3 regions of the Pueribacillus sp. YX66 genome follow, and region 1 is predicted to be linked to each of the others. Evidence: riboswitches for the same ligand, from Rfam matches in the RefSeq annotation. Region 1 holds a riboswitch; each other region holds the start of a gene.
The links. Region 1 has a riboswitch for cyclic di-GMP ahead of ABU914_RS06510 (EAL domain-containing protein). Riboswitches for the same ligand answer to the same signal wherever they lie in the genome.

Region 1 (2,275 bases):
CGCTTTATACAAAAAGAGCAATTGTTCATCTTCTGACGGTGTCCAATTTTTATTTGCATTTTTCGGCTTCGACAAATCTTTTATTCGTTCTTCTTCAAACCAATCAGGCTCTGGAAGAATGGTATGTCGTTTAATTTTCGCAAAATTAATTTCATCTTTATGATTTTCCGCCCATTCCCAAAATTCATCCGGATAAATGGAATAATGTTTTACTTTATTTCTCTTGTAATAGTAATAATTCTTTTTCATTGCAGGTAAGTTTTTTTCTTCAATCCATCTCTCGACAACCGAACGACTGACTCCAAGAGCTTGTGCTAATTGCATTAAACTCATACTTCCGTCTAATTCTCGAATGCTCGTTATTCCAAGACGGTTTAACTTGCTTCTAACTGCATTGGGCGTTCGATTTAATTTGCGTGCGATACTTTCAATCGATTGAAAACCTGCACTTTCTTCTAAAATTGTAATCTCATCTTCTTCCCACATTGTTTCTGTTTTCATTTGACTACCAAATCCCCCACTACAATTTTCTTTATATATACAATGTTGCATATTCCCGATTGTGCCCATTTTGTACGTATCGACTAGGCTTTCCGATGTAATAGCCTTGTAAATATGGAACATCTAATGATTTTGCGCTTTCAAAGTCTTCCAAGTTTTCAATACCTTCTAAAACAAGCTTTTTATTTTTCTTACGGCAATAGTCAACAAAAAATGCTAACACAGCCTGCTTGTCATCTGAAACAGCTAACTGATTTGAGAAATATCGATCAAGCTTAATAATATCCGGGTTATATTCTATCACTTGCTTAAGTGAAGCTGCACCGACACCGACATCATCAATTGCAATATGAAAGCCTTTTTTACGTATTAGACTGACGATATCTTTTAAATTGGGATTACCCCATACATGTTTTTCTTCTGCTGTTTCGTTTAATTCAAAAACAATTTGATTTGAATTAAACGAGTTTTCCGATATGACCTTCTCTAAAAAAGTAGGGAAATCTTGTGTCAGTAACGTTGTTGGAAAGATGTTAATAAACAATGTTTCAACATGATGGAAGCGAAAGGTCTCAATCACTTTTTCGATCGATAACATATCGAGTTTCGAATGCCATCCTTGTTCACGTGCCGTTTGAAATAACGCTACAGGATTTGAGGTTCGGGCATGTCGAAGCAACGCTTCATAACCGATCGTTTTTTTCGTTTGAGAGCAAATCACTGGTTGAAATACGTGATGGATATCCTTTTTCGTTAGCATAAACTTCCTTTGCCCCCTGCAAGTTAAGTTAGTGAGGCTACCGCTATACACATTTCAAATTGTTAAAAAAAAACGGCTATTCTATTAAAATAGAATAGCCAAATAATTGTTTCAAACATTACTTGGTAGCCTGGCGATCATCGCTCATAAGACGTTAGACCCATGGCTTTGCGTCCTATCCTTTCGGAATAGTTTGCCTTTTTCTTCAATGTTTGGGGTTAACTTGAAGTTTTTACTTTAACTATATAGCATTATATAAAACCTGTTTTCTGAATTCAACAAAATTCGGCAAAAATCAGCAAAAATAGGTGTTTCACGCAAATGTTCCATACATTTCTTTCATCCATTCAACAATGCCCATATTATGTTCAAACTTAATCTCTTCAACATCTTGTATTTTTAAAATATTTCCGTCTTTAATAAGGACGACAACATCAAGAATCGACTCAATTTCTTTAATTTCATGTGTCGTCATAATGATCGTTTGTGTTTCTAAATCAACAAAAGAAAGCAATCCCTTAACTATAGCCTCTCTCGCCATCGGATCGAGACCCGAAAAAGGTTCATCCATTAAAATAAGCGGGACTTTCCTAGCAAGAGCTAAAGCGATTTTTACACGTCCCCGATTTCCTTTAGAAAGATGTTTTACTTTAACATTTTGATCGACATTCATAAACGCTAAAATTTCATCAGCTTTTTCTTTATTAAAATCATAAAACTGACTTTCATAAAATAATACATGCTCTTTTACTGTATAAAACGGATAATAGGCGTCAAGTTCGGACAAATATGATACACTTTGGCAAATGTGTCGTGTGACTTGCTCACCATTGATCGTAATGTTTCCTTGTGTCGGTTGAAGGAGTCCTGCCATTAATTTTAAAATTGTTGATTTCCCACTTCCATTTTCGCCAACGATACCAATGATTTTTCCTGCTGAAAGCGTAAATGATACATTGTCTAACGCTTTTTTCATAACATACCGTTTTGAGACGTTTGTAAATTCGATCATGT
Region 2 (2,275 bases), on a different contig from region 1:
TCGACAAAACATTACATGCTTAAAAAAAAATAGGCTCGTTTAACGTAAATTAGCACATTGAAACAGCCGATGATGAATCGTTATTAACTTCGCTCCATGACCTGCGGAGGCTCAACATCATAAATGACAGGTTCTTGTTGCTTTAAATCTGCATACGTGTTAAAGATTTCCGGGTTATAAATGATTTGGAGTGGCGACGGTTCCATAGGTAATTAGTTTATTTGTTTATACCAACATGAGAACGTGAAAATAAACAGTCAAAAACAATGGTCTTGAATGTCTTTTAGTGTTGTTAAAAGAACGTTTAGTTTCGCCACGAATTTTTTTCTGAAAATTCAATCCTTCTAATTGTAAATGCTTATATTTATACGTAATCTTATGTTTCGTTAAAAATTTCCGCAAATCATCAATCAAAAAGCTGTAACATTAAAGGGTTTCCGAAATGAAAACACATCGTCCCCTCACCTTTCTAGCCACTTATGCAAATAAACGAAAATACAAGTCCCATAGCTGTGCTCCATACGTATAACTAATCAATGAAGCAAGTCCAATAAACGGGGCAAACGGCATCGGCTGTTTGTGTTTTAATTTTCGCATTATGATAAGTACAAGACTAAACAACATACCGAGAAACGCAGCTAAAAATAACGTTAGCAAAACGCCTTTCACACCAACGAACAATCCAAGTACGGCAAACAACTTAATATCACCGCCACCTATTCCGCCTTTACTCACGACTGCAATGAGATACAGCAGTCCGAAACCGAGTAATGCTCCGACATATGCATCCCACCACGGTATCGTCGGGATAAATAAGCGAACAATGAAAGTTGTCATTCCGAATAACAATAACACTTTGTTCGGAATGAGCATTTTATGTAAATCAGAAATGGATACGATAATAACAAGTGAAATGAGTAAAAGTGCGATAAGCAACTCTTTTGACCATCCCACCACTATGGGTGAGATCGTAAAAAGACATGCTGTCAATAACTCAAACAATAGATATTTTGGAGAGAACGATTTTTGGCAATTTTTACATCGACCTTTTTGCAAAACATACGAGACGACTGGGATCAATTCCATTGCCGCGAGCTGTTGCTGGCAGTTCGGACAGTGTGAACGCGGTGTCACGATCGACTGCTTCTCAGCTGTTCTTATCCCAACAACATTGTAAAACGAACCAAAGATAAGACCAACTATGAATAAATAGCTATATAACATAATATCAAGCATCTCTGTCTTCCTTTGCTATGAAATTGAATCGGGTCTCAACACCAAAGCGCTGAGATTAAAAACTATTCGATTGAGACGTCCTTCTTCATTACATATCTTTCTACCGTAGTTTTCTATAGTTAAAGTCGCAGCAATTGAACATTTTTTCACACTTTAACTGAATATTCGAAAAATTATATGGTGTTTTCAGCCTGGTTTCTTTTTTTCAATGTTTTGTCAGTTCGATATTGAAACGATGAACGTGAGATTAGAAATTCACCTATTTTTTGTTCATATACAAACATGATGTAAAGGCCGGTTGCACCATTTACTCCATACGACTTAGGTGCCCAAATACAAGTCGCATCTCATCGTTTCCTTAAACCTAATTCTTTTTTACTATGCATGTATAGATTAACAGTGGGTAAATTCATTGTCAATAATTTCTAAGTAATTTTACGGTTTTATTGTCCACTTTTAGGAATTTTGTAAGATTCATTACCATTTTTGTAAATTATCTTAGTTTCTTTGAATTGTTAAACTATTCGTTTATATATATGTTAGAATTGTTGGATAAGCATGGAAGGAGTGTTTTATAAATCAGCTTGGTTCAATCATAAAAAATCCCTTTATTATGATCAATAACAAAATGTGGAGGTTCTTTTCCTATTATGAAGTTGAAACCATTTTATTTAGTAAGTATCACGATTTTACTCATGCTCATCGGCTGTGGAGCAAACGATGATGATGGAACTGTAAATGAGAGTAAAAATAATGCCTCTGGGAAAGAAATTATCATTGGCTTAGATCCATACGATTATGCGACTATTCCTGCCTATCTTTCAAAAGAAATTTTAGAACGTGAAGGATACGATGCAACCATTCAAGAAGCTGAGGTTGGTATTTTATACGAAGCGCTCTCTGAAGGCGATATTGATGTATACATTGATATTTGGTCTCCGAACATACAAAAAGCTTATTTAGAAAAGTATGAAGGCGACTTTGATATCATTGGAACGCTTTATTCTGGTGCGCCAGTTGGATTAGCCGTCCCAGAATT
Region 3 (2,275 bases), on a different contig from region 1:
GCGGTAATTTGCACCGTTTCGACTTCAGCGACTTTTAATAATCGCTCCTCAATCACTTCATCCTGCTCTTTTGATATGTACGCAACAGAAAAATCCCACTCAAATCGTTCCTCTTCAAGATCTTCAACAGGAGGGATTGATTTAATGACTTCTCCCATATCTTCTAAAGCATCAAAAACCATGTAGACGCGCGCAAACTTTAACACACATGTCTCACTTAGCTTGACAGTGACATGATAAGCACGATATCCTTGTTCACTTGAAAGCGACACAATCGTACTTTGATATTCATCAAGGTCCATTACTGTTGTATGTCCATCACCAATGGTTTTTTTAGGTTGATTCGCACGAATTTCGCTAATTTGTTCAAGACGGGTGATTAAGTGGGAGACATCCTTTTTACCGTCTTCCCCCCGACTAATTTGATCAACCATTTCTTCAATGACCTCAGTCACCTCTAATAGAAGATCAATCACTTCTACATCATCAATGATCTCAATTTCACCTTCGCGTAACTGGTCAAACACGTTTTCCATTTTATGAGTTAGATTTGAAATACTTTCAAAACCCATCGTAGCCGCCATCCCTTTTAAAGTGTGGGCAGAGCGAAACATTTCATTCACAATCGACTTGTCTTCGGGATTTTTTTCAAAGTTAAGCAGATGATCGTTTATCGCTTGTAAATGTTCTCGACTTTCTTCAAGAAACACTTCAATATACTGATTCGTTTGCAATACTACCACTCCTAATCAATGGTTTAATAACAATTGCAAAAAAACCTATTAACTAATCGATCGTCTACTGTTCATCCTTTTTCATGACGTCTCTTATGAACTTGTTTGTCTCTACCTATAAAAATAAGCTACCTACATATGTAGAGTAGCCAAATTATCCAAACCCTGGATAATATGTTTGGTAGCCCGACAATCATCGCCATTAAGACATTAGACTCTAGACTTTGCGTCCTATCCTTTCGGAATAGTTTGCCCTTTCATCCATATGCATGAAAAATCACAGTATTTTCTTTTCGTGATTAGTAAATTAGCCTTATATAAAGCTAGTATAAAGGACTTATTTACTAGTTTCAACAGAAATTTCATAATATAGTAAAAAAAAACTATTGTTTTATAGTTTGAAATTTTGAACTTGTGTATTTAATTGCTCAGCGAGTGTAGCTAAATCGACAGCGTTTTTCGCGATTTCATCCATTGCACTGCTCGATTGCTGAGATGCCGCTGCCGTCTCTTCGACACCTGCTGCTGTTTCCTCAGCGACGGAAGCTACTTCTTCAATCGAACGATTCATGTCTCCGCTATTTTTCGTTAAATCTAATAAGTTAGCAGAAATGTTTTGAATCCGTTCGACGACGTTTGTCACTGCTTTATTAATATTCGTGAATGTTTTACCCGTCTCTTGAATTTGTTCTGTTCCACGCTGGACTTCTTCATAGCTTGATTCTAGTGATGCTACGACTTTATCTGAACCTTGTAAAATCCCGTTCACAATCGTCGTAATTTGTTCGACAGATTCAGCAACTTGCTCTGATAATTTACGAACTTCATCCGCAACAACAGCAAAGCCTTTGCCATGTTCACCCGCTCTAGCCGCTTCGATCGCTGCGTTTAATGAAAGCAAATTTGTTTGTGACGCAATTTCTTGAATGACTTGAACGAGCTGTGAAATTTCTCGTGTTTGTCCGTCTAATCCTTTCACGTCATTAACAGCTTCACTTACTTGTTGATGAATGTGCTCCATTTGTGAAACAGATTTAGTCATTAGCGTATTGCCTTCCGCAGACATCTGTAATACTCGCCTTGATGTTTCGGCAATTTCTTCTCCATCACGATTCGCATTCAATACTTTCGAGTTAAATGTTTCCATCATCTCCATTAATGTCGTAGCACTATTTGCTTGCGATTCAGCCCCAGTCGTCAACTCCTGCATCGTCGCTGCGATTTGTTCGCTCCCTTCGCGTACTTCATTTGCGGATTGAGTAAATTCTTCACTTTGACTCGAAATTCTTTCCGATGCATTGGCAACGTTGTAAATGGTGTCTTTCATTCCTGATTGCATATTATTCATCGCTTGCGCAAGCTTGCCAATTTCATCTTGTACTCTAACTTTGATTGGCTCACGAGTTAAATCTCCATCTGCAAGTTCGTGCATTTGGTCTGCAACTTCATTAATTGGGTTTGCAATTCTTGATGCGACAATCCAAATGATCATAATAGAAACGATGATCGCAATCCCAATCGTTATGATGACGGACGTTAGC

Region 2: another riboswitch for cyclic di-GMP. It lies ahead of ABU914_RS02425 (prepilin peptidase); the one in region 1 lies ahead of ABU914_RS06510 (EAL domain-containing protein).
Region 3: another riboswitch for cyclic di-GMP. It lies ahead of ABU914_RS11135 (chemotaxis protein CheA); the one in region 1 lies ahead of ABU914_RS06510 (EAL domain-containing protein).

The regions. Positions count from the first base shown of each region.
Region 1 covers NZ_JBEUEL010000010.1:53,741-56,015, reverse strand. The annotation lists gene ABU914_RS06515 (helix-turn-helix domain-containing protein) at 1-501, opposite strand, end outside; gene ABU914_RS06510 (EAL domain-containing protein) at 533-1,261, opposite strand; cyclic di-GMP riboswitch class I at 1,383-1,469, opposite strand; gene ABU914_RS06505 (ABC transporter ATP-binding protein) at 1,575-2,273, opposite strand; gene ABU914_RS06500 (GntR family transcriptional regulator) at 2,270-2,275, opposite strand, start outside.
Region 2 covers NZ_JBEUEL010000003.1:79,361-81,635, reverse strand. The annotation lists gene ABU914_RS02425 (prepilin peptidase) at 478-1,236, opposite strand; cyclic di-GMP riboswitch class II at 1,520-1,603, opposite strand; gene ABU914_RS02420 (glycine betaine ABC transporter substrate-binding protein) at 1,887-2,275, shown strand, end outside.
Region 3 covers NZ_JBEUEL010000024.1:34,846-37,120, forward strand. The annotation lists gene ABU914_RS11135 (chemotaxis protein CheA) at 1-734, opposite strand, end outside; cyclic di-GMP riboswitch class I at 912-998, opposite strand; gene ABU914_RS11140 (methyl-accepting chemotaxis protein) at 1,126-2,275, opposite strand, start outside.